Regions from separate parts of the Nonomuraea sp. KM88 genome, predicted to be linked through region 3. Evidence: riboswitches for the same ligand, from Rfam matches in the RefSeq annotation. Region 3 holds a riboswitch; each other region holds the start of a gene.
The links. A riboswitch is a leader RNA that binds a small molecule or an ion and turns the genes downstream of it on or off. The one in region 3 is predicted to bind thiamine pyrophosphate.

Region 1 (5,049 bases), on a different contig from region 3:
GGAGTGGGTGGACCGTCCGATGACGATGTCGTCGCCGAGTATCTCTCGCGCGACCGTCACGGGAAGGTCGTCCTGCCCCAGGTGGAGCACGTCGGGCCGGGCGGCGTAGGCGATGTCCGCCCGGTCGTTGACGGCCAGGAGTTTGCCGTGCCGGTCGCAGGCGTCGCGGAAGACCTCGAGGAGCGTGAGTTCTTCGCGGGCCTCCAAACCCTTCTCCCGCAGCTGGATGATGTCCACGCCGCCGGCCAGCACGGAGTCGAGGAACTCTGCCAGGTCGCCGCGGTCGCGGCGGCCGTCGGTGCAGAGATAGAGGCGGGCCTCAGAAAGCGAGAGCTTGGGCACGCCGCTTGACCTCCGTGTGACGGCCGGCCCGGATCGCCTCGATGGGCGATCCCGGCAGGGACTCGTCCGGGGTGAAGAGCCAGCGCAGCGACTCGACGTCGTCGTAGCCGGCGTCCTGCAACACGGTCAGCGTGCCGGGCAGGCCCTTCGTCACGTCTTTTCCGTCGAGGAACACCGCGGGCACCTGAGGCCCGCCGCTGCCCCTGCGTACGCCGAGCAGCTTGTGGTCCTTGAGGAGTTGCTTGGCCCGCCCCAGCGGAAGGTCGAGGCGTGAGGCCACTTCGGGGAGAGTGAGCCACTCGTCGACGAGCTGCTCGGTCTCCCGGTCGATCTGTGCAACAGAAAGTGTCACGAAACCACAACTACCACATGGCGCGCTTGCTCAAACAACACAATCTCGTAGGGACACTTCGGGATCTACCAGGCGTTTGGCATCGAGGCGTTGGCCCGAGGCGATGATTCTGCGGCCCTGTACGAGGTCTCGCGGCCGGTCGACGGCGAGCACGGCGGCGAGGGCGTCGTCGGCGGTGAGCCAGACGGCCGACCATTTACCCTCCGTGTCACCGCGGTAGAGGAGGCGTTCGCCGGCGGGGTGGTGGCCGGCGTACTGCACCATGTGCCCGAACTGCTCCGACCAGAAGTAGGGCACGGGATCGTAGACGGCGTCCTCGCCGAGCAGCGTCGCGGCGGCGACCTCGGGCGCGTTGAGCGCGGAGTCCCAGTGTTCGACGCGGAGCCGGGTCTGCCAGCGGCGCGACCACCAGGCGGCGCAGTCGCCGACGGCGACGACGCCGGGCAACGAAGCGCGCAGATGCTCGTCGGTGACGACGCCGTTGTGCAGGTCGATGTCGGCGTCGGCGAGCCACTCGACGGCGGGACGCACGCCGATGCCGGTGACGACCACGTGGGCGTCGACGAACGCACCGCCCACCAACCGCACGCCGCCCTCGTCCACGGAGTCGACCATGGCGCCGAGCCGCAGGTCGATGCCGGAATACCAGGGCTCGGTGCGCGCGCCGATCTCGGCGCCGACGGCGGTGGCGAGCGGCGCGGGGCCGGCCTCGATCACCGTCACCGCGCACCCGGCCCGGCGTGCGGCGGTGGCGACCTCGGCGCCGATCCAGCCGGCGCCGATGATCGCGACGCGGGCGCCGGGGACGAGCATGGCCCTGAGCTCGTGGGCGTCGTCGAGGGTGCGCAGCACGTGCTGGGGACCGTCGCCGGGAAGCCTGATCGGGTCGGCTCCGGTCGCGATGACCAGGCCGTCGTAGCCCAGCTCGCCCTCGGTCGTCTCCACGACCCCCGCGCGCAGCGACTTGGCGCTGACGCCGGGCCAGAACTCGACGCCGAGCGCGGCCAGGTCGGCGCCGACGTAGCTGTCGTCGGCCTCTCCCGACAGCACGGCCTTGGACAGGGGCGGGCGGTCGTAGGGGCGATGGCGTTCCCTGCCGACCATGGTGACGCGCCCGGTGAAGCCCTTCGAGCGCAGCGCCTCCACGGTGCGCAGACCGGCCAGTCCTGCTCCGACGACGACGACGTGGTTCACGCTGATGACCATAACGGGGGCGGTGTCCGGGCGTGACACCGAGGCCGTAGGCTGGTGAGGGAAAGACGCGCGGGAGTCCGGCCGTGACCGGGCTGAGAGGAAGGCTTGACCGGGCCTTCGACCGCAAGACACCTGATCCGGGTCATGCCGGCGAAGGGAGCGCATGTGGACGTGATCGTAGGCGGCGGGATCGTCGGGCTGTCGGCCGCCTGGCGGCTGGCCCGCTCCGGCCGGCCGGTCACCGTGGCCGATCCGGCTCCCGCCTCGGGGGCGTCGCACGCGGCCGCGGGGATGCTGGCTCCGGTCAGCGAGGTGACCTACACCGAGGCGCCGCTGCTGCGGCTGGGGATGGCGGCGCTGCGCCGCTGGCCGTCCTTCGCCGCCGAGCTGGCCGCGGACGCCGGGCTCTCCGGGCCGGCCGCACTCGACTTCCGTACGAACGGCACGCTGGACGTCGCGTTCGGCGCCGACGACCTGGCGGCGCTGGACGAGCTGGCCGCGTTCATGGAGAAGCTGGAGCTGCCGGTCGAGCGGCTGACGGGGCGCGAGTGCCGGCGCCTTGAGCCCATGCTGGCCCCCTCCGTGCGCGGCGGCCTGCTGGCTCCCGGCGACGCCTGGGTCGATCCGCGCCGCGTGACGGCGGCCCTGCTCGCCGCCCTCGACCGGCTGCGCGTCCCGCTGGTGCGGGCGCGCGTGAGCGAGTTCCTGCGTGACGGCGGCAGGGTCACAGGGGTACGCCTCGCGCCACCGGACGTCCCGGCCCCCGCCGTGGCCGATGGCGGCGTGCCGCGGCAGTTGCGGGCCGAGCGGGTGATCCTGGCGGCCGGGGCGTGGAGCGCCGGGCTCGCCGGGGTGCCGGTGCGGCCGGTCAAGGGGCAGATCATGCGGTTGCGCTCCGCCCAGCCCCTGCTCGGCCGGTGCGTACGCGGCACCGTGCACGGCTCGTCCGTCTACCTGGTCCCCAGGGGCGACGGCGAGCTGGTCGTGGGCGCGACCCAGGAGGAGATGGGGTTCGACACCAGGGTGACGGCCGGCGGGCTCTACGAGCTGCTGCGTGACGCCAGGGAGCTGGTTCCGGGCGTCACCGAGCTGGAGGTGGCCGACGTGGTGGCCGGGCTGCGGCCGGGCACGCCGGACAACCTGCCCGTCATCGGCCCGAGCGGCACGCCCGGGCTCACGCTGGCCACCGGGCACCATCGGGGCGGCGTGCTGCTGGCCCCGTTGACGACGGCCATCCTGCTGGGCGAAGAAGGCGAGCTGGCGGCGCTGTGCTCGCCGGAAAGGTTTCAGGAGATTTCATGATTGTGATGATCAATGGGACCGCGCACGAGGTGATCGACGGCACGACCGTGGCGCAGGCCGTGAGCACGTTGACCGCGGCCACCACCGGAGTGGCCGTGGCCGTGAACGACGAGGTGGTCACGCGCAGCGCCTGGGAGACGACGGCGCTCAGCGACAGCGACCGCGTGGAGGTTCTGACGGCGGTGCAAGGTGGATGACCTGATCATCGCCGGGGAGAAGTTCTCGTCCCGGCTCATCATGGGCACCGGCGGCGCCCCGTCGCTCGATGTGCTCGACCAGGCGCTGGTCGCGTCCGGCACCGAGATGACCACGGTCGCCATGCGGCGGCTCGACCCGGAGGCCCGCGGTTCCGTCCTCGACGTGCTGCGCAGGCGGGACATCAAGGTGCTCCCCAACACCGCGGGCTGCTTCACCGCGGGCGAGGCCGTGCTGACGGCGCGGCTGGCCAGGGAGGCGCTCGGCACGCCCTGGGTCAAGCTGGAGGTCATCGCCGACGAGCGCACGCTGCTGCCCGACCCCATCGAGACGTTCGACGCGGCCGAGCGGCTGGTGGCCGACGGGTTCGTGGTGCTGCCGTACATCGGCGACGACCCGGCGCTGGCGCGGCGCCTGGAGCAGGCGGGCTGCGCGGCCGTCATGCCGCTGGGCGCGCCGATCGGCTCCGGGCTGGGCATCCGCAACCCGCACAACATCGAACTGATCGTGGAGGCCGCGTCCGTGCCGGTCATCCTCGACGCGGGCATCGGCACGGCCAGCGACGCGGCCCTGGCGATGGAACTGGGCTGCGACGCCGTCCTGCTGGCCACGGCGGTCACCCGGGCACAGCGGCCCGACCTCATGGCCACGGCCATGCGGGAGGCCGTGACGGCCGGGCGCCTGGCCCGCCAGGCGGGGCGCATCCCCCGCCGCCGCTACGCCGAAGCCTCCTCCCCGATGACCCCGTAACCCATCTCCCCCGGCGAGGGCTCGCGACCGCTCGCGCGGGCGACGTTGACGGTCGCCGGGGCGCCCCCGCGCGGTATCACCGCGCGGGGAACGTACGGGCACGGCCCCGGTGACCGGCGCATCCGGCCGGCCCTCGTAGGGGGAGCGGCCGCCCGGACGACACGCCCGGACTGCCGCGGGTGAAGGGATGGTCCGCCTCCGGGTCTCCTGCCTCGGTCCGGAGCCCGGGGACGCGGGGCGCGCGGCCGACCGGTAAGGGCGTGACGCCGGTGAGGCTGTGTCCGCTTCCCCGGGACGAAGGGCGTACGAACGAGAACGTCTCCGCATCGGTTTCGGGCGGCCGGGCCCTGTCAGTGGCAAAACGCCCGTAAACTCAGCGGGGTGGACACGACGACTGCGGACCCCCTGGTCGGGCGGCTCCTCGATGGGCGCTATCGCATCGAGAGCCGGATCGCCCGGGGCGGTATGGCGACCGTCTACCTCGCGCTGGACATCCGGCTCGACCGGACGGTCGCGCTGAAGGTCATGCACCGCTCACTCGCCGAGGACCCGGCGTTCGTCCGGAGGTTCATCGGCGAGGCCAAGTCGGTGGCCAGTCTCTCCCACCCCAACATAGTGCACGTTTTCGACCAGGGCACCGACACCGACGTGGTCTACCTGTCGATGGAATACGTGCCAGGCCGCACGCTGCGCGACATCCTGCGCGACCGCGGCCGGCTGCCGGCCCGCGAGGCGCTCGAGATCATGATCCCGGTCCTGGCCGCGCTCGGCGCGGCCCACCAGGCGGGCCTGGTCCACCGCGACGTGAAGCCGGAGAACGTCCTCATGACCGACGACGGCCGGGTCAAGGTCGTCGACTTCGGCCTGGCCAGGGCCATCGAGGCGACCAACCAGACCCGCACCGGCGTGATGAT
Region 2 (5,049 bases), on a different contig from region 3:
AGGAGCAGGTGGGTACGGGCGCGGTGTTGGCGCCGTTCCACGAGGCCAGGAAGCCGAACGTGGCCGAGGCGCCGGGCGCGAGCGTGCCGTTCCAGCCGACGTCGCGCACGATCACCGAGGAGCCGCTGGCGCTCAGCGTGCCGTTCCAGATCTGGTCGATCCGCTGCCCGTCGGCGAACGTCCATCGCACCTCCCACCCGTTCATGGGCGCCGTGCCGGCGTTCGTGACGGTGACCTCGCCCTGGAAGCCGCCCTGCCACTGGCCGGCGTTCCTGTACGCGGCCGCGCAGCCGCCCGGAGGCGGGTCGGTGGGGTCGGGATCGGGGTCGGCGCCGGCCAGGGCGTCCACCAGCGCCGGATACCACGTGTCGGCCATCTTCTGGTCGCCTGCGGCGTTGGGGTGCACCCCGTCGTAGGTGTCCGTGGCCGTGCTGAACCCCGTCCACTGGTCGACGACCGTGATCGGCGACCGCTCGGTGGTGGTGGCGGCGGCCCAGGCGGGGACGGCGTTGTTGAAGGCCACGGCCCGCTGGGCGCAGTCCGCGCAGCTGGACGGGTTCATTGGGATGATCTTGGCGACGAGGATCTTCATGGCGGGGTTGCTCGCCCGCATCTGGTTCACCAGCGTGGTGAACGCGCCCAGGATCGTCGCAGGAGCGATGTTGCTCCACACGTCGTTCGTGCCGAAGTGCATGAGCACGACGTCGGGCCGGGTCGCGGAGAGCCAGCCGGGCAGCTGGTTCTGGGCGGCGACGTTGGTGGCCAGGAAGCCGCCGTGGCCCTCGTTGTCGCCGTCGTGGGCGACGCCGCAACCCTGGGGCGGGAGGGTGCCGACGAAGTCGATGTCCGTGTGGCCGGCGTTCTGGAGCCTGTTCCAGAGCAGCGCCCGCCAGCAGCCGGGGGAGCCGGTGATCGAGTCGCCCAGGGGCATGATCCTGGTCGCGGCGGCGCCGGCCGGCGCGGTCGTCGCGAATAACACCGCGGCGGCCGCGGCCAGCATCGCCGCCAGCACGGCGCTGATCCTTCGCATCGTCCGCTCTCCCGTCGTCGCCTGCGCAGATGGTAGGAAGCGCCGGTCCGCGGCGGGAAGCACGTGCCCGTGCCCGCCCGGGTGACCTGCGAAGACGGATGTAACTTTCAGGCCCGCGCCACGCCGAAGGTCACACCACGGAGGGGGTCAGGCCCGCACCACGGCGAGCGGGCAGGGGGTGTGGTGCAGCAGGGCCTGGCTGATCGAGCCGAGCAGCATGCCGGCGAGCTGCCCGTGCCCGCGCGAGCCGACCACGAGCAGGTCGGCGCCCTCGGCCGCCTCCTTCAGCACCTCGACGGGGTGGCCGTGCACGACCTCGGGCAGCACGTCCACGTCCGGGTGCCGCTCCTGGCGCTCGGCCAGCAGGTCCTGCAGCTGGTGCAGGGTGTGCTGCTCGTTCTCGGGGTCGGCGGGCAAGAAGCCGCCGGGCCGCGGCCACGCCCACGCCTGTACGACCCGCAGCCGCGCCTCACGCAGCTCGGCCTCGGCGAAGGCGAAGTCGAGTGCCCGCAGGCCGGGAGGCGAGCCGTCGGTGCCGGCCACGATCTCGCCGCGGGGCGTCGCGGGCCGCTCTCCGACCACGACGACGTTCGTACGGGCGTGGGCGGCGACCCCCTGGGCGACGGATCCGACCAGCAGCCCGCGTACGCCGCCGATGCCGTGGCCGCCGACGACCAGCAGGTCGGCCTGTTCCGCGACCTTGATCAGCGCCGTGCGGGGGTCGCCGGGGAGCAGGGTGGTCTCGACGATGATCGCGGGGCGTTCGCGCAGCGCCCGGTCGCGTGCGGCGGCGAGCACCGAGTTCGCCTCGTCGCGCATCCACCGGGCGACCTCGGCGTAGCGGGCGGACAGCTCCTCGCACACCCACCGCGGCACCGCGTGGGCCACGGTCAGCCGGGTACGGCGCAGCGCCGCCTCGGTGGCCGCCCAGCCGGCGGCCTCCAGCCCGGCGCGCGAGCCGTCCACCCCAACAATGATCATGGCGTCTGCCCCCTCAGGAGAAGGCGTAGCACTCCACTTCGGCGCGGCGGAACGAGATGCCGTGCTCCTCGGAGTCGCGGATGCAGGCGCGCTCGGCCTCGCTGAGCTGGAGCGTGCCGCACACGGTCACGCCGGCGTACGTACGGCAGTCCAGGTCGGCGTCCCTTGCGCCGATACGGAAGATCTCCTTGACCGTCGAGCGGCAACGAGCCTTGCCCGTGTCGGCGAAGCGGCACTGGGCGAGCAGCGTCCGGTACTGTTCCTTGCTCACCTCGTGCTGGTCCGTCCCGTCGCCGTGGGCGGCGGGGGCGCCGAACGTGGCCAGCAGCACGAGTCCTGCGACAGCGGCGATCTTTTTCATAGTCCCCCTGATGGGGTTGGTACCGCTGGAGAGGGCCGTCAAACCTCGCGCTTGATCGCCAGGACGCTCAGCCACGTGCGCCCGGCGGTGTTCAGGCCGTGCTCGACGGTGTCGAATCCGGCCGCGTGGAGAAGGCGCAGGAGCGCGCCGGGGTCGCGGTGGACGAACCAGCGGTGCCGGCCGGCCCCGCTCGGAACCTCCTCCCACCCTTCCGAGTCGCCCGCCGAGGTGCTCAGGCCCAGCACGCCACCCGTACGCAGGGTCAGTGACCAGGCGCGGAGCGTGGCCTCGGTCTCGGCGGCGGGCACGTGCAGGAGGGCCGCGACCGACCACAGGCCGGCGAGCGAGCCGGGGGCCACGGGCGGCCGGCGCAGGTCGCCCAGCACGGCGGGCACGCCGCGGGCCGCCGCCAGTCCGGTCATGGCGGCCGAGCGGTCCACGCCGACGACCCGCAGCCCGCGCTCGCCCAGCCAGGCGGCGTCCCTGCCCGGCCCGCATCCCAGGTCGGCGACCGTTCCACCGGCGGGCACGGCGTCGGCGAAGCGCTGCCTGAAGGCCTGGAGGCCGGCGTCGGGCCGCTCGGTGTTCGCGGCGAAGCGGGGGCGATGTGGTCGTAGGTGGCTGCGGTCGTTGACGTGGGATCTTCCATTTTGCGGATGATGTCATGTTTCGTCCTGGCGTGGGCGTGGGTAGGACCAGCGCCGTCCAACGCGGGAGCCCGGTGCGGACCGGGCTGAGAGGACGGCTGCGAGCCGCCGACCGCCAGAACCTGCTCCGGGTAATGCCGGCGAAGGGAGTTTGCGCGATGACCGACGCGCGTGTCCCCACCTTTACCAAGATCTACGAAGGCGACCTCCGCGTGCCCAAGCGCCAGGTCAACCTCTCCGACGGCTCGTCGGTGACGCTCTACGACACCTCGGGCCCGTACACCGACCCGTACGTCGAGACCGACGTGCGGCGCGGGCTGGCGGGCCTGCGCGAGCCGTGGGTCGCCGCCCGCCGCGCGGCGGGCGAGCCGGTGACCCAGGTGGCCTGCGCCAAGCGGGGGATCGTCACCAAGGAGATGGAGTTCGTGGCCGTGCGGGAGGGCGTCACCCCCGAGTTCGTACGCCAGGAGGTCGCCGCCGGCCGGGCCATCATCCCCGCCAACGTCAACCACCCCGAGACCGAGCCGATGATCATCGGCCGCAACTTCCTCGTCAAGATCAACGCCAACATCGGCAACTCCGCCGTGACCTCCTCCATCGAGGAGGAGGTCGAGAAGATGACCTGGGCCACCCGGTGGGGCGCCGACACGATCATGGACCTGTCCACCGGGCCCGACATCCACGAGACCCGCGAGTGGATCATCCGCAACTCGCCGGTGCCGGTCGGGACCGTGCCCATCTACCAGGCGCTGGAGAAGGTCAAGGGCCGCCCGGAGGAGCTGTCGTGGGAGGTCTACCGCGACACCCTGATCGAGCAGTGCGAGCAGGGCGTCGACTACGTGACCGTGCACGCGGGGGTGCGGCTGGCGTACGTGCCGCTCACCGCCCGCCGCAAGACCGGGATCGTCTCGCGCGGGGGCTCGATCATGGCCGCCTGGTGCCTGGCGCACCACCGCGAGAGCTTCCTGTACGAGCACTTCGACGAGATGTGCGAGCTCCTGGCCCGCTACGACGTGTCGTTCTCCCTCGGCGACGGGCTGCGCCCCGGCTCGATCGCGGACGCCAACGACGAGGCCCAGTTCGCCGAGTTGCGCACGCTCGGCGAGCTGACCACGATCGCGCGGGCGCACGACGTCCAGGTGATGATCGAGGGCCCGGGGCACGTGCCCATGCACAAGATCAAGGAGAACGTCGACCTGCAGCGCGAGCTCTGCGACGACGCGCCGTTCTACACCCTCGGCCCGCTCGTCACGGACGTCGCCCCCGGATACGACCACATCACCTCGGGCATCGGCGCCGCCATGATCGGCTGGTACGGCACCGCCATGCTCTGCTACGTCACCCCCAAGGAGCACCTCGGCCTGCCGAACAGGGACGACGTCAAGACCGGCGTGATCACGTACAAGATCGCCGCCCACGCCGCGGACCTCGCCAAGGGCCACCCGGGGGCGCAGGCGTGGGACGACGCGCTCTCGGACGCGCGGTTCGAGTTCCGCTGGGAGGACCAGTTCGACCTGTCGCTCGACCCCGACACGGCACGCTCGTTCCACGACGAGACCCTGCCCGCCGCGCCGGCCAAGACCGCCCACTTCTGCTCCATGTGCGGCCCCAAGTTCTGCTCCATGCGCATCAGCCACGACGTCCGGCGCTACGCCGACGAGCACGGGCTGGACACGCAGGAGGCGATCGAGGCCGGCATGGCGGAGAAGGCGGCCGAGTTCGCCGAGCGTGGCGGCCGGGTCTACCTGCCGATCGCGGACTAACCGGGCAGCGTCTCGCCGCCGATCGGGGCCAGCACCTCGCCCGTGTAGTACGACGACATCCGGCCGGAGGCGAAGAACACGTACGAGGGGGCGATCTCGTCCGGGTCGGCGGGCCGGCCCATCGGGACGTGCCCGCCGAACGAGCCGACCTTGTCCTCCGGCAGGGTCGCCGGGATCAGCGGCGTCCAGACCGGGCCCGGCGCCACGGCGTTGATCCGGATGCCGCGATCGACCAGGTTCTGGGCCATGGAGTAGGTGAAGGCGTTG
Region 3 (14,001 bases):
CGGGTTGCTCGCCGTGACGAGCGCCTCCTTGACCGTGTTCCGTGGTTCCCGCGCCTGCTTGGCCGTGTCCTGTGGGTTCTTCCGGCAGCCCGGCTACCAGGACGTCGGTTGTCCTGGGGGGCCGCCTGGTGAGCAGGGCCGTCGCCGCGACGGCGCTGGCCAGGAGCGCGGCCGCCAGCGGGACCGCCAGGGCCGTGCGGAAGGCGGTCATCCCGGCCTCCTGCGTGGTCGCGCCGCCGAGTGCGGCCACGTTGACCGCCGTGACCATCGACACGCCCAGCGCGGCGCCGAACTGGAACGACGAGTTGATCAGCCCTCCGGCCAGCCCTTGCTCGCGGGCCGCGATCCCGTCCGTGGCGGTGATCATGAGCGGGCCGTAGGCGAAGGCGAACATCAGGGCGATCAGCACCATCGACGGCACCATCGCGGCGTAGGTCCAGTCCAGCCCGGCGCCCAGGAAGAGCACGTAGGCCAGCAGGCCCGACAGCAGGCCGCCGAGGATGACCTTGGCGCTGCCGTACCGGTTGACCAGCCACGGGGTGAGCGTCGGCGCGATCACGACGTCGGCGGCGGCCGCCAGCAGGGCGAGCCCGGTCTGCATGGGTGACCAGCCGCGCAACTCCTGCAGGTAGAGCGTGACCAGGAACTGGAAGCCGAAGAAGGAGGCCGTGAGCAGGACGGCCATCACGTTGGCGCGGACCAGCGCCGCCGACCTGAAGATGCCGAGGCGGACCAGAGGGTGCGGTGAGCGGCGTTCGACGGTCACGAACGCCGCCAGCAGTCCCAAGGCCGCGGCGAAGACCGCGAGCGTCAGCGGCAGGCCCTCGGACGGGTGCTCAAGGCGTACCACTCCATAGACCAGCAACATCATCGTGCCCGTCACGCTCGCCGCGCCCGCCAGGTCGAAACCGCCGGCCGGGCGCTCCTCCGCCGGCGCCCTCTCGATCAGCAGGCTCGCGGCGATCAGGACCACCAGCGACATCAGCACCGGGGCGAAGAAGACCCAGCGCCAGCCGAACGTGGTGAGCACCCCGCCGAACACCAGGCCGAGTGCGAAGCCGGCGGCGCCGGTGCTGCCGTAGATGATCAGAGCGCGGTTGCGGTCGCGACCCTCGGGGAAGCTCGTGGTGATCAGCGACAGCCCCGCGGGCGTCATGAAGCCGGCGGCCACTCCGGTGACGAACCTCGCCAACAACAACACCCAGCCGTCGTTCGCCACTCCGCCGAGCCCGGAGAAGGCCATGAACACCCCCAGCCAGAGCAGGAACATGCGCCGCCGGCCCAGCAGGTCGGCGGCCCGGCCGCCGAGCAGCACGAAGCCGCCGTAGCCCAGGACGTAGGCGCTCACCACCCCGCTGAGCATGCTCGTGGGCACGCCGAGATCGGCCCGGATGGCGGGGAGGGCGACGTTCAGCATGGCGACGTCGATGCCTTCGAGAAAGATGGCCCCGCAAAGAACGATCAGTACGCCCCACGTACGAGCAGGGACAGGCATGACAACCCCCGGTTACGGAAAATTATGTTAGTTCCTTGTTGTAACCGTCCACATCATCGGCCATCATGAGACTTCATGGAAGAAGGCACTTCTGCGTCACTCGGTTACTCCGCAGGCACCATGGACGACGACTACGACGCGCGCCAGTGGGACACCCGTGAGGACTGCGAGGTGCGCCAGATCCTCGATCGCATCGCCGACAAGTGGTCACTCCTCGTCATCGCCCTGCTCGACTGCGAGAGCCTGCGTTTCACCCAGCTCCGCCGTGAGATCGACGGCGTCAGCCAGCGCATGCTGAGCGTCACGCTGCGCCAGCTCGAACGCGACGGCCTGGTCAGCCGCACGGTCCACCCCGTCGTCCCGCCCAGGGTCGACTACGCGCTGACGCCGCTCGGCCGTACGCTGCACGAGACCATCAAGTCCCTGGTCACCTGGACCGAGGCCCACCAGGAGGAGATCGCCCGCGCCCGCGCCGCGTACGACGCCCGCGTTCAGGGCCCGACTTCGTGAGGCGGGCTCGGTCGTCGGGCGCCGTCGCCTTCCCCCGTCGCTCCTCCTCCAGGCGACGGCACTCCCCCCCGCCGCCGGGAGATGATGGGGTCTTGACATCTCCCGGCCCTGAAGGACCGGGATTCCAGCCGTCGCCGACTGGCCTTCCTGCTTCACCGCCGGTCGCCCGCCCGGGAAAGGAACTCTCGTTGAGGTCTTACACCAGCTCCACAGGCGTTTCACCTCTCCGCAAGCCCTGCGGCGAGGGTGCTTCTGATCGTTCGTCCGGTGGCTTGGTTATCGCCACCGTCGAACACACTACCGAACCGTGCGGTGTTTTGACGCCGGTTCGCCGCCAGGCGAACCGGCTACCCCTGTCCTGCTCCGCAGGAGTCCGATTCCTCCCCCGCCTGAATGAAGGCGGGGGCTTCCTCGGAGGTATCTGATGACCGTTCCTGAGATCGAGCCGGGCGGCATCCCGGCAGACGCCTACCTTCTCGACGTCCGCGAGCAGGACGAATGGCGGGCGGGCCATGCCCGTGAGGCGGTGCACATTCCGATGACCCAGATCCAGAGCCGGGTCGAGGAGGTGCCGAGCGACCGGACGGTCTACGTCGTCTGCCGGGTGGGCGGCCGGTCGCTGCAGGTGGCGGCCTGGCTCAACCAGCTCGGGCGCGACGCGGTCAACGTCGGGGGCGGCATGCAGTCGTGGGAGGCGGCCGGGCGTCCGCTGGTCAGCGAGACCGGGGAGCAACCCTTCGTGGCCTGAGCCGGACGCCCCGCCGCCGCGCACCATAGGCGCTCGGGAGCAGACCAGAAGGGCTACCCATGGCACTCCATGTGCCGGAGCGTTCTCGGCTGATGGGCCGCATGTGCTGTGAGGCCGGGCGGTTGAGGCACCCCGGGCACACATGACAAACGCGACCCCTGGTGATCGTTGGGTTTCTACGCCAGCCGATCAGGAACAGGGGCCGCGTTCGCGTGCCATCATCCCGGTCAACGTGCTCACCCGCCACCTGGAGCACGTCACCCTCGCCGGCCCACCGACCGACCTGCCGGTCCTGACCGAGGCGCTGGACACCATCCCCCGATCCGCGCAGCCGTCGAGGAGGCCGCTGCCGACTCGGCCCGCTGCTGGCGTGATCCCTACTCGCCGTGGACGTGAGGAACGCCGCACTCTCAAGGTCGTCACGGTCACGGGGGGACTGCGTTTCCGCACGCCGGGCAGGCGATACCGGTCGAACGCCAGGTCAGGGACGGCACGACAGGAAAGTGGCGGACCGTGACCGTCTGTCCGCGACGCCACCCGCGGCCTCGCCGTTCCTTGCCTCACATGACCAAGAAACCGGACAAACATCCACTACGCCGGGGTCTGGCCCTGAAGTGGACTCTCTGCGCATAAGGCGTGGAATCCGGGCTATTTACGGCGCTGAAACGGGTCTGAAGACTGGGCTCGCCTCAAAGAGATCTCAGGGAAAGGACTTGTGATGAGAGTGGAGCGTAAGGTCGCGCTGGCTGTCACGGCGGCCACGACGGTCGCCGTTCTTTTCGCCGGGGGAACACCCGCTGCCGCAGACTCCTTCGGCAAGTGTAGTGCTGGTTGGGTTTGCTTGTACGAGAACGAGGACTTCAACCAGGATAAGGGTGCGGACGGTGATCACTGGCGCAACTTCAAGAAGAGCAAGCCCGACCTCAGGAAGTACAATTGGCTGGACTATTACGGCGATGATAGTGGTGACGGGATGGACAACGAGACCAGCTCGATCAAAGTCAGAAAAGGGTGGTGCTGGGTTGAGCTTTATCAGGACGTTGGATACGGCGGAGCGATGAGCGTGTTCGGGCGGGAGCTGGGCCAGCCTGATGATGGCAAGTTGAAAAACAATGAGATCGGCGACAATCGGGCGAGCGCGTTTAAGATTGTTAACTGCTGAATCTCGCTGCTTATGGGGATCAAGCGAGCGTCGGCACGACGAACGAGTGCGCAAGGAAAGAATTCCTCTTTCTTGGCAGGGGCGGTCGTAACGCTGGTCGGCGTCGGGGTCGCCGCCTGTGTGGGCGCTGCCCAGAAGCCAGGCACACCGCCGTTCCGGGCGGCCTTCGCGCTGCCCTTCGATGCCTACCGGCTCAATGATGAAGACCTTGTTACGGTCACCGCCGCACGGACCAGGCTCAGACGGGAATGCATGGCCAAGAAGGGCTTCGTCTGGACTGGGAAACAGTCGGCTGCGGATGCCCACCCGCTCCTCACCGAAAACGCCCGCCGCTACGGCCTTGCCGACTCAGAAGCCGCCCGGCGCTACGGTTACCACGTCCCTGACACGCCGCAAGAAGCACAGGCCCAGGCGGAGGAGGCAGCATGGGCCGCCCGTGCGAGCAAGGCCGAGCAGTCCGCCCTGCTCGGCCCGGGCGGGTGCCTGGACCAGGCGGATTCTGCCCTTTGGAGAGGCGTCCGCGACCGGAACTCCGCATGGCTTGTCGACCTGGAATACGCGGCGGTCGACCAATCCGCGGCAGATCCGGCGGTGGTCATAGCCACCCGGGCATGGAGCGATTGCATGCGCGACAACGGCTTCGACTACCAGACCCCACAAGCCGCGGTGGAGGATCGGCGGTGGAACCTCAACGTACCTAAGGTCTCACCGGCGGAACAGGCCGTGGCCGCCGCTGACGTACGCTGCAAGCAAAAGACCGATCTTGTAGCCGCTCGCGCCGCAGCGGAATGGCGAATTCAGACGAAGATGATCGAACAGCATGCCAAGCGGTTCGAGGCCCTGCGGAAGGCGAATCAGAGTTACCTCGGCAACGCACGACACACCCTTGACCGGCGAGCGGACAGCGAAGCACGGTGAAGGCGTCAATACTTCCGGCAGGAAGCCACGTACCCCGGGTCAGGTCGGGTCGCCCGAGGGGGTTCCCCCTCGGGCGCCTTCGCCAGGGGCCTGCCGACCGTCGCGGTCATGACCCTGTGGGCGAGAACCTCGGGGCGGCTGGCTCCGTACGAGTTGCGGATGACGTCGTCGTTCTGTACGGCTACGCCCGCTGGGAGTGGTGCTGCCATGGCGGGCGCAGCCGCCACCACGGAGCCGGCCACCCGGGTCATGTCCCCCGGGCTGGCCGAACTCGGAGGGATGAGGCATCATGGGGCCCGCGGAACTTGGACATTCCGGCTCCGCACGTACAAATCAATCCGCGGGAGCTTGAGGCAATCAGGCTGAGAGGGCGACTACGGCTGTCGCCGACCGCATGAACCTGTCCGGGTAATGCCGGCGTAGGGAGTGTGCGATGTCGCACGTCGCCGACGAAGTTCCGCTGACTCTCGACGGTCAGCCCCCCAAGACTCTGGGCGTGCTCGATCAGGGCGCGCTCTGGGCCAACCTCGGTGTCAGCCTCCTCGGCTTCTCAGGGGCGCTGCTCCTGCTCAACCCGACCGGCGACGCGCCGCTGAGCCTGGCCGCCGCGCTGGTGGCGACGGTGGTCGGCAGCCTGATCGGAACGGCCATGGTGGGCCTGTCCGCCATCCCCGGCACCCGCACAGGCCAGCCCGCGATGGTGCTGCTGCGCGGCCTGTTCGGGGCCAGGATCTCCTACGCGCCCACGGTGCTGAACATCGTGCAGATGCTCGGATGGGGCGCTTTCGAGCTGTGGGTGATCGCCAAGGCCGCCACCGCGATCTTCGACGGGGTGGCGTACCCCGTGTGGGTGGTTCTGGCGGGCGTGCTGACCACCGCGCTCACGATCTGGCCGCTCGGCGCGATCCGCCTGCTGCGGCGGTACGTCACCGTCGGCGTGATCGTGTCGATGATCTGGTTCACCTGGTACTTCCTGTCCGAGGCGCCCGCCCCCGCCGGCGGGTCGTGGACCGGGTTCGCTCCGGCCGTCGACTACGTGATCGCGCTGTCGGTGTCCTGGGTGCCGCTGGCCGCCGACTTCGCCCGGCACTCCCGCTCCGGGCGCGCCGCGTTCACCGGGATCGTCGGCGGCTACACGGTGGCCCAGGTGGCCTGCCTCGGGCTCGGCGTCTACGCCGTGGCCATCGCCGGCGCCGCCGCCGTGAACGCCGACAACACGGCCGTGTTCGACCCGTTCGTGGCCGCGCCGCTCGGAGCGGTGTTCTTCGGCATCCTGGTGTTGCGCGAGACCGACCAGTCGTTCGCGAACGTCTAGTCCACCACCATGTCGCTGCAGAACCTGATGCCGCGCGTCGACCGGCGGGTCATCTCGACCGCCATCGGCGTGTTCACGGTCGTGATCGCCCTGGTCGTCGACGTCACCTCGTACGGCGCGTTCCTGGGCGTGATCGGGGCGGTGTTCGTGCCGATGTTCGCGGTGCTGGCCGTCGACTATTTCGGGTTCGGCCGCTCCGACCGCTGGAACACCGACGAGGACGCCCCCTCGCGCTGGTCGATGCTGGTGCCGTGGGCGCTCGGCTTCGCCGCCTACTGGCTCACCACCTCGACGCCCACCATCGCGGCGTGGGACGGGTTCTGGGCGTCGGCCCGCGACGCCATCGGCTTCACCAGGCAACCGTGGATGAACGGCGCGCTCGGCGCGGCGGTGGTGGCGGCCCTCGTGACCGCGCTCATCGGCGTGTTGCGGAGGCGCGCTGTTCGACGTTGAGCAGGTGCTGCTTGGCGCTCGCGCCACCCGCGTAGTCTCCGAGCGCGCCGTCCTCGCGCACCACCCGGTGGCAGGGCACGATCACGCAGACGGGATTGGAGGCCAGCGCGTTGCCGATCGCGCGCAGCGCGCGCGGCCTGCCGATGCTCTGGCCGATCTCCTCCAGCGTTGTGGTCGTGCCGTAGGGGACCGCCGTGGTCTTCTGCAGCACCGACCGGGCGAACGTGGTGGCCAGCGCCCAGTCGACCGGCGTGGCGAACGCGCGCAGCCGGCCGGAGAAATAGGCATCCAGCTCTCTGCGCACCGGGTCGAGCCGCCGCGCGTCGTTGCCGATGAACGTGCCCACATGCCGGCTGACCAGCTCGAAGACGTCGTTTTCCGCCTCGAAGCTGCAGGCCGCGATGCCCTTGCCCGTCACGGCCAGCACCAGCCTGCCCACGGCGCCGTCGTAGGTGCCGAACGCGATGTCGGGCGGCGTCTCGCCGCGGTAGGTGCTGGAGGTCACCCGCAACAGGGCATCGAGATCACCGCTCGCCATTCGCCCTCACCCTCCACACCCGCCGAGATCGCCGTGACCGCAGCGTATCGGACGGATCGCCCGACGCACCTACCAAGCCACGTGCACTATGGAGGTGTGGGGGACGAATGGGCCGGTAGTGACGACGAGATCGCACGCGCGGTGCTCGCCGGTTCGCCCAACGCCGTGGTGGTGCTCGACCGTGACCAGAGCGTGCTGGTCTGGAACGAGGCCGCCGAGCGGTTGTTCGGGTGGCCGGCCGAGGACCTGCTCGGGCGGCGGGCGCCGATCGTGCCGGGCGAGCTGACCGCCGAGCTCAACGCCGTGCTGGAGCGCGTACGCACGGGCGAGTCCGTGTCGTTGCGCACCAAACGCCTGCGCAAGGACGGCGTCCCCCTCGACCTCCGGGTGGACATCAGCGCGCTGCGCCTGGGCAACGCCGTGGCCGGATACATCTGCGTGCACCATCCGGCGCGGGCCGACGAGCTGGCCAGGCACCGCATGGCGCGCAGGGAACGTCTCGTGCGCCGGTTGACGGACGTCGTCGGCGACATCAACTCCGAGCTGGAATTGTCGGCCGTGCTCGACCGGATCTCGGCCAGCCTCACGGAGCTCACCGGCGCGGACGCGGGCGGGTTCGTGCTGATCGAGGGCGACCGGTTGCGGCTGGTCAGCACCTACCAGTTGCCCGAGGCGATCAGGGGCACCACCACCGACCTGCGTACGAGCCTGGTGGACAAGCTGTTACGCACCGGCAAGACCGTCATGCTGGAGACGAACGGGCTCGAAGAGCTGGTGTGGGCGCGGCTGGACGGCCTGCACACGATCACTCTGGGCCTGGCCGCCGTCGGCGGGCGCCCGTACGGAGCCCTCTACGCGCTCTTCGCCCGGCGTGTCCCCGGGCATCTCGAACTGGAACTGCTGGAGCTGCTCGCCGGGCATGCGGGCATCGCGGTGGGCAACGCGGTCGCCTACCAGGAGGCGGTGCGGCAGCGGGCACACGAGCGGGCCGTCTTCGACGCCAGTGCCGACGGCATCGCCGTGCTCGACGGGGCGGGCCGCGTGGTCCGCTGGAACCCGGCCGCCGCCGTGCTGACCGCGTTCTCGGCCGACGACGTCATCGGCGGGCCGCCGCCGTTCCCGCTGCCCGAGCCGGGGGAGAAGGTCACGTTCCAGCTGGAGACGGGCCGCTGGCTGGACGTGGTGAGCGCGCGGATCGAGGAGACCGGCGAGGTGGTCATCGACTTCCGCGACGTGACCGCGGCCAAGGAGCTCGAGGAGGCCAAGGACCTGTTCCTGGCCACGACCAGCCATGAGCTGCGCACTCCGATCACGATCGTGCGGGGGTTCGCCAGCACGCTGGACTCGCGCTGGGACAAGCTGAGCGACCCCGAGCGCCGTTCGGCCGTGCACACGATCGCCGAGCGGTCCAGGTCGCTCGGCCAGCTCATGGACCACCTGCTGCTGGGCTCCAGGGCGGGGGCGGACGAGCTCAAGGTCCGGATCGAGGAGTTCGACCTGGCCGAGCGGATCCGGGCCGCCACGCTCGGGCTCCCCGTGCTGTCGGACAGGCACCGGGTCGAGGTGAGGCTCCCCGACGAACTGCCGAACGTGCTGGGCGACGCGCTGGCCACGGACATCGTTCTGGGGCAGTTGCTGGAGAACGCCTTCAAGTACTCGCCCAAGGGCGGGTTGATCGCCGTGGAGGCCTGGCCCGAGGCCGGCAACGTCGTCGTGGTGGTCGACGATGAGGGCGTCGGAATCGCCCCGCCTGACCGGGAGCGGATCTTTGAGCGCTTCGTCCAGGTGGACAGCGGCGACCGGAGAAGGTTTGGTGGAGTAGGGCTCGGGCTCTACATCGTCCGCAGCCTCGCGAGGGCACAAGGGGGTGACGTGAGCGCCCATCCGAGACCGGGAGGTGGCACCCGCATGCGGCTGGTTCTGCCCTATCGGATCCGACACACCGATGCGGTAACGAGGCGGTCACAGTTGCGCTGATCTATCGTCCAATGTGTACAAGCTGTGATCGAGATGCGGTTTCTGGAGTCGGCTAACGGGGCATTTCGGTCGTACCGGGGAGTGTTCCCGTGGGGGGCACAGGGAACGGGGAGGTGGGTGTGTCAAGCGTGGTGCTGCTGCCGTACGCGCCGTCCAGCGTCGCCGTCGCCCGCCAGCGTCTGAGCACTGACCTGCAGGACGGCGGGGTTTTCTCCGCGGCGATCGACGACGCCGTGCTAGTGGTGAGCGAGCTGCTGAGCAACGCGTTGCGGCACGCGCATCCGCTTCCTTCGGGCATGGTGCGGGTCGCCTGGCTGCGCAACGACGACCACATCGAGGTGGCGGTGAGCGACGGAGGAGCGGCGACGGAGCCACGCGCCGGCCGCCCGACCCTGTCCTCGCTCGGGGGCCGGGGGCTCGGCATCGTCGAATATGTGGCGGAAAGCTGGGGCGTCCGGCACGAGGGCGAGACGACGACGGTGTGGGCGATCCTGCCCGCTCCGCACGGCAACGGCTCGGTGAACGGGCAGGTGGCGACGCTCAGAGAGGCCGGCTAGCGAGCACGGCCCGCTCGCTCACGGCCCACGCCGTGGAGACGAGCAGATAGATCCCGGCCGCCAGCGGCAGCACGAGCGCGGCGAGCACGGAGCCGTACGGGAGCAGCGGCATGATCTTCTTTATCAGCTCCGGCTGCTCTTCGGTGATCTTGATCTGCCTCGCGGAGAACCACGCCACCGCTGCGACCAGTACGATGACCAAGAAGAAGACCAAAACCGGGGTGCTGACCAGACCGTAATTAGCGATCATGCCCGCCACCTGCTGCCCCAGCGGAGCCCCGAAGAGGTCATGCCCGGCCAGCGCGGTCGGATGCGTGGCCACCCGGTACATCAGCCACATGAACGGCAGCTGCGCCAGCATCGGCATGATTCCGGCGAACGGCGAGCTGCCCTCCTTGGCGTAGAGGGCGGAGACCTCCTTGGCCAGCCGCTCGGGATTGCGCTGGTGGCGCTTCTGCAGCGCGCGCAGCCTGGGCGCCAGCCTCTCCTTGATCTTGGCGGTGCGGGCCTGGCGCACGTTGAGCGGCAGCAGCAGAAGGCGTACGGCCAGCGTGAAGAGCACGACGCCGAGCGCGGCATGGCCCCCGGACACGGTGATGACGAACGTGACAAGAGAATCGATCATGAGCCCTGTTTCTGCGTGAGAGAGGAAGGGCTCACCCGGCCTGTGCCTGAGGAGCCCCGCTTGGAAGGAAGCGGGGCATGCCTAGGGCGCGCGCGGACGCGGGCGGCCGGCCGCGTCCGGGTCGCGCAGGCGCTGGAACGCCGTGCGCCGCGCGTAGGTCAGCGGGAAGCGTCGTGGCTCGCCGCCGAAGGCGGGCAGCAACGTGGCCGCCCATGTGACCAGCAGCAGGACCGCCACCAGGGTGATCCCCGCCAGCCACGGGTCGAACAGGAGCTGCGTCACCGGCTCAGTGCGACCGTGACGACTTGCCCATCACCGTGACCACGACGAAGACGAGCAGAGCGACCACGCCGATGATCAGGGCGACCTTGAGCAGCCCCAGCACCATCGGCAGGAGGAAGTTGAACAACACGAAGAGACCCAGCAGGGTCCCGAGAACGAGCATCACGACTCTACCCATGAGGCCACCGTACGTCCTCGTGGCATGATCCGCGACGCTTACGAAGTAATGACGTCCTTGCCACCTTCGCGAAGCCGGGCCGTACCGTGAAGTGGTGAACACCCGCATCCTGGTCGTGGACGACGATCCGACCGTCTCGGAGGTCGTTGCCCGCTATCTGGAGCGCGACGGGCACGAGGTCGAATGCGTGGGCGACGGCGTCGAGGCGCTGCGCAGGGCGCTGGCCCACCCGCCGGACCTGATGGTGCTCGACCTGATGTTGCCGAAGCTCGACGGGCTTCAGGTGTGCAGGAAGCTCAGGGAACGCTGGCCCGTACCCGTGATCATGCTGACCGCGCTCGGCGAGGAGATCGACCGGGTGGCCGGGCTCGAGACCGGGGCCGACGACTACGTGACCAAGCCGTTCAGCCCGCGCGAACTGGCGCTGCGCGTCCAGTCGGTGCTGCGCCGCGCCCGCGGCGCCTCCGTCACGGGCGGCACCGGCGTGCTCCGCGACGGGGGCCTGGTGGTGGACGTGGGCGCGCACGAGGTGCACCTGGAGGGTGGGGAGGTGCTGCTGACGGCGCGGGAGTTCGACCTGCTGGCCCACCTCATGCGCAACCCCCGCCAGGCGTTCAGCAGGTCCGCGCTGCTCAACCAGGTGTGGGGATGGTCGTTCGGCGACTCGTCCACCGTGACCGTGCACGTGCGGCGGCTGCGCGAGAAGATCGAGCCCGACCCCACCAGGCCGCGCAGGATCGTGACGGTGTGGGGGGTCGGCTACCGGTACGAACCTCTGGAAGACGGGCCCTGATGCCTCGGACGGCCGCTCTGACGCAGCCGGCGGTGGCCGTCGGCGACCTGGCCGTGGTCGTCGCCGTGACCGCCGGGCTCGGGCTGCTGATCGCGTTTGCGGGCGTGGCGGTGATGTGGCGGCTGCGCACCCGGTCGATCGGCGTGATGCTGGCCGTGGTCGTTGTCGTCGCCGTGGCGGCCACGCTGGCGGGCGTCGTGGCGATCATCATGAAGATGATCATCGCGGGGGCGGTCAAGGACTTCGTGCTGAGCGTGGTGACCGTGGGCGGGCTCGTGGGGCTCGGGGTCGCGTTCGTGCTGGCCAAGCGGGTGGTCGGGGAGAGCAGGCGGCTGGTGGCCGCCGTGCTCCATCCGCCCTTCGTGGCGCCCGAGGGGCTGCCCGCCGAGCTCCAGACGATCGCCAACACCCTGGAGGAGGCGCACGCGCGCGAGCGGGCACTCGAAGGGGCGCGGCGGGAGCTGGTGGCCTGGGTGAGTCACGACCTTCGCACGCCGCTGGCCGGGATGCGGGCCATGGCCGAGGCGCTGGAGGACGGCGTGGTCTCCGACCCCGAGACGGTCGCGCGCTACCACGGGCAGATCAAGCAGGAGGTGGAGCGGCTCTCCGTGATGGTGGACGACCTGTTCGAGCTGTCACGCATCCATGCGGGCGCCCTGCGGCTGTCGCGGGCCAGGATCGGGCTGGCCGACCTCGTCGCCGACACCCTGGCAGGGGCCGAGCCGCTGGCCCGCGCGAAGGGCGTGGTGCTCACCGCCGAGGCGGCGTCGGTCGTGCCCGTGGAGGCCGATGCGGGGGCGCTGGGGCGGGCCCTGGGCAACCTGGTGGTCAACGCCATCCGGCACACGCCGTCTGACCAGACCGTGGTGCTGCGGGCCCGCGTGGACGACACGGGCATGGCATGCCTGTCGGTGACCGACTGCTGTGGGGGGATCCCCGAGGAGGATCTGCCCCGGTTGTTCGAGGTGGCCTTCCGAGGGGAGGCCGCACGCACCCCTACGGCCGACGGCGGGGCGGGGCTCGGGCTGGCCATCGCGCAGGGGATCGTGGAGGCGCACGACGGAAGGATCGAGGTGGTCAACGACGGGCCGGGGTGCCGGTTCGAGATCCGGCTTCCCCTGGTCGCCGGCTGATCCCTCGGGTGCTCAGGCGCTCTCCGGAAGGTCGACGTCGGAGCGGGGCAGGCCGAATGACTCCGACATCGCCCGGAAGGTCGGGCAAGGCCAGCGCCACATGCAGCTCCTGCACCGCAGGATCGGGTGGGCCGTGTCACTCGTGATGCCCCCCGCGTCCCTCGGCTGGTGGAGGTCGAGCAGCCTGAGCCCGAGCTCGGAGAACCTGAGCAGGTCGGCGCGCGCGCCGGCGAGGAAGTCGAGGTCCTCGATCGCGAGCCGGGTGCGGATGGGGACATAGCCTTCGTGGTTCACCAGGCCGCGGAGGCGTCCTGCTTCGTCATCCCATGAGGTGGCCTTCTCTGTGCGGATGAGGATGGTCTCCAGCCGTTCGCGGAGCCCCTGACGCTGAGGATCTTCAGGATTGTCTGCGTTCATCGATCCGGGGGCCCGCCGGACGTGCCCCAGCCCCTCCTTCGCCATGACGCGGTTGCCAGTTCCGATGTCACGCTGTCAAGCTTCGCGTACTCTCCGTTTCCATGGAGCACAAACGGAGGACAAAAACCTGTGGTCGCCCTATCGGCGTGACAACGTGACCGGAAGCCTCCGCGCCGCTAGCCTGCCCATGTGGAGCTCAAGGTCTCGACTCGATCACAGGCCGGGTGCGCGCTCGTCGCCATCACCGGAGAAATCGACCTGTACACGGCGCCCCACCTGCAGTCCGAGTTCACTCGGCTCCTGCAGGAAGGGCCTAGCCGGGTGGTCATCGACATGTCCGCCGTGGATTTCTGCGACTCCACGGGGATGAACGTGCTGCTCTCGGCACTCAAGCGCATGAAAGAGCAGGGAGGGGCGCTCGACGTGGCCGCGCCGCGTCCCGCCGTACGCAAGATCCTGCAGGTCACGGGGCTCGACTCGGTGTTCACCGTGTACGACGAGGTGCCGCAGGAGTTTCTCATAGCCGAGGGATCATGACGGAAGCCGCGCGTGCGGAGGTGACGCTCGATGGGCGGTGACACGGCGGCCGTCATCCCGGCCGCCAACGAGGCGGACCGCATCGCGGCCACCGTCAGGGCGGCGGCGGCGCTGCCCGGCGTCGACCTCGTCGTGGTCGTCGACGACGGCTCGTCCGACCAGACCGGCCGGGTCGCCCGCGCGGCCGGCGCCCGGGTGGTGCGCCACAGCCGCAACAAGGGCAAGGCCGCCGCGATGGAGACGGGTGCGGAGTCCGTACGCCTCCTCGACGAGGACGCCGCTCCCCGGCATCTCCTCTTCCTCGACGCCGATCTGGGCGACACGGCCCAGGCCGCCGCTCCGCTCATCGAGCCCGTACGCGCG

Region 1: it holds a riboswitch for thiamine pyrophosphate, as region 3 does, so the genes downstream of both, thiO (glycine oxidase ThiO) here and ACTWPV_RS30430 (cytosine permease) in region 3, are expected to answer to the same signal.
Region 2: it holds a riboswitch for thiamine pyrophosphate, as region 3 does, so the genes downstream of both, thiC (phosphomethylpyrimidine synthase ThiC) here and ACTWPV_RS30430 (cytosine permease) in region 3, are expected to answer to the same signal.

Annotation. Positions count from the first base shown of each region.
Region 1 covers NZ_JBQQCC010000003.1:532,066-537,114, forward strand. The annotation lists gene thiE (thiamine phosphate synthase) at 1-342, opposite strand, end outside; gene ACTWPV_RS12020 (Rv2175c family DNA-binding protein) at 320-694, opposite strand; gene ACTWPV_RS12025 (NAD(P)/FAD-dependent oxidoreductase) at 725-1,888, opposite strand; TPP riboswitch at 1,948-2,064, shown strand; gene thiO (glycine oxidase ThiO) at 2,054-3,190, shown strand; gene thiS (sulfur carrier protein ThiS) at 3,187-3,387, shown strand; gene ACTWPV_RS12040 (thiazole synthase) at 3,380-4,135, shown strand; gene pknB (Stk1 family PASTA domain-containing Ser/Thr kinase) at 4,517-5,049, shown strand, end outside.
Region 2 covers NZ_JBQQCC010000009.1:226,878-231,926, reverse strand. The annotation lists gene ACTWPV_RS26635 (cellulose binding domain-containing protein) at 1-1,030, opposite strand, end outside; gene ACTWPV_RS26630 (universal stress protein) at 1,178-2,011, opposite strand; gene ACTWPV_RS26625 (hypothetical protein) at 2,025-2,372, opposite strand; partial or broken gene ACTWPV_RS26620 (class I SAM-dependent methyltransferase) at 2,411-2,926, opposite strand; TPP riboswitch at 3,073-3,185, shown strand; gene thiC (phosphomethylpyrimidine synthase ThiC) at 3,178-4,782, shown strand; gene ACTWPV_RS26610 (SDR family oxidoreductase) at 4,779-5,049, opposite strand, start outside.
Region 3 covers NZ_JBQQCC010000011.1:270,770-284,770, reverse strand. The annotation lists gene ACTWPV_RS30455 (MFS transporter) at 1-1,495, opposite strand, end outside; gene ACTWPV_RS30450 (winged helix-turn-helix transcriptional regulator) at 1,571-2,005, shown strand; gene ACTWPV_RS30445 (rhodanese-like domain-containing protein) at 2,430-2,753, shown strand; gene ACTWPV_RS30440 (peptidase inhibitor family I36 protein) at 3,472-3,915, shown strand; gene ACTWPV_RS30435 (hypothetical protein) at 3,988-4,833, shown strand; TPP riboswitch at 5,164-5,276, shown strand; gene ACTWPV_RS30430 (cytosine permease) at 5,267-6,148, shown strand; gene ACTWPV_RS30425 (hypothetical protein) at 6,158-6,601, shown strand; gene ACTWPV_RS30420 (methylated-DNA--[protein]-cysteine S-methyltransferase) at 6,564-7,139, opposite strand; gene ACTWPV_RS30415 (ATP-binding protein) at 7,236-9,116, shown strand; gene ACTWPV_RS30410 (ATP-binding protein) at 9,230-9,673, shown strand; gene ACTWPV_RS30405 (YidC/Oxa1 family membrane protein insertase) at 9,657-10,298, opposite strand; gene ACTWPV_RS30400 (DUF6412 domain-containing protein) at 10,380-10,580, opposite strand; gene ACTWPV_RS30395 (hypothetical protein) at 10,585-10,758, opposite strand; gene ACTWPV_RS30390 (response regulator transcription factor) at 10,853-11,551, shown strand; gene ACTWPV_RS30385 (sensor histidine kinase) at 11,551-12,684, shown strand; gene ACTWPV_RS30380 (hypothetical protein) at 12,697-12,978, opposite strand; gene ACTWPV_RS30375 (STAS domain-containing protein) at 13,291-13,638, shown strand; gene ACTWPV_RS30370 (glycosyltransferase family 2 protein) at 13,669-14,001, shown strand, end outside.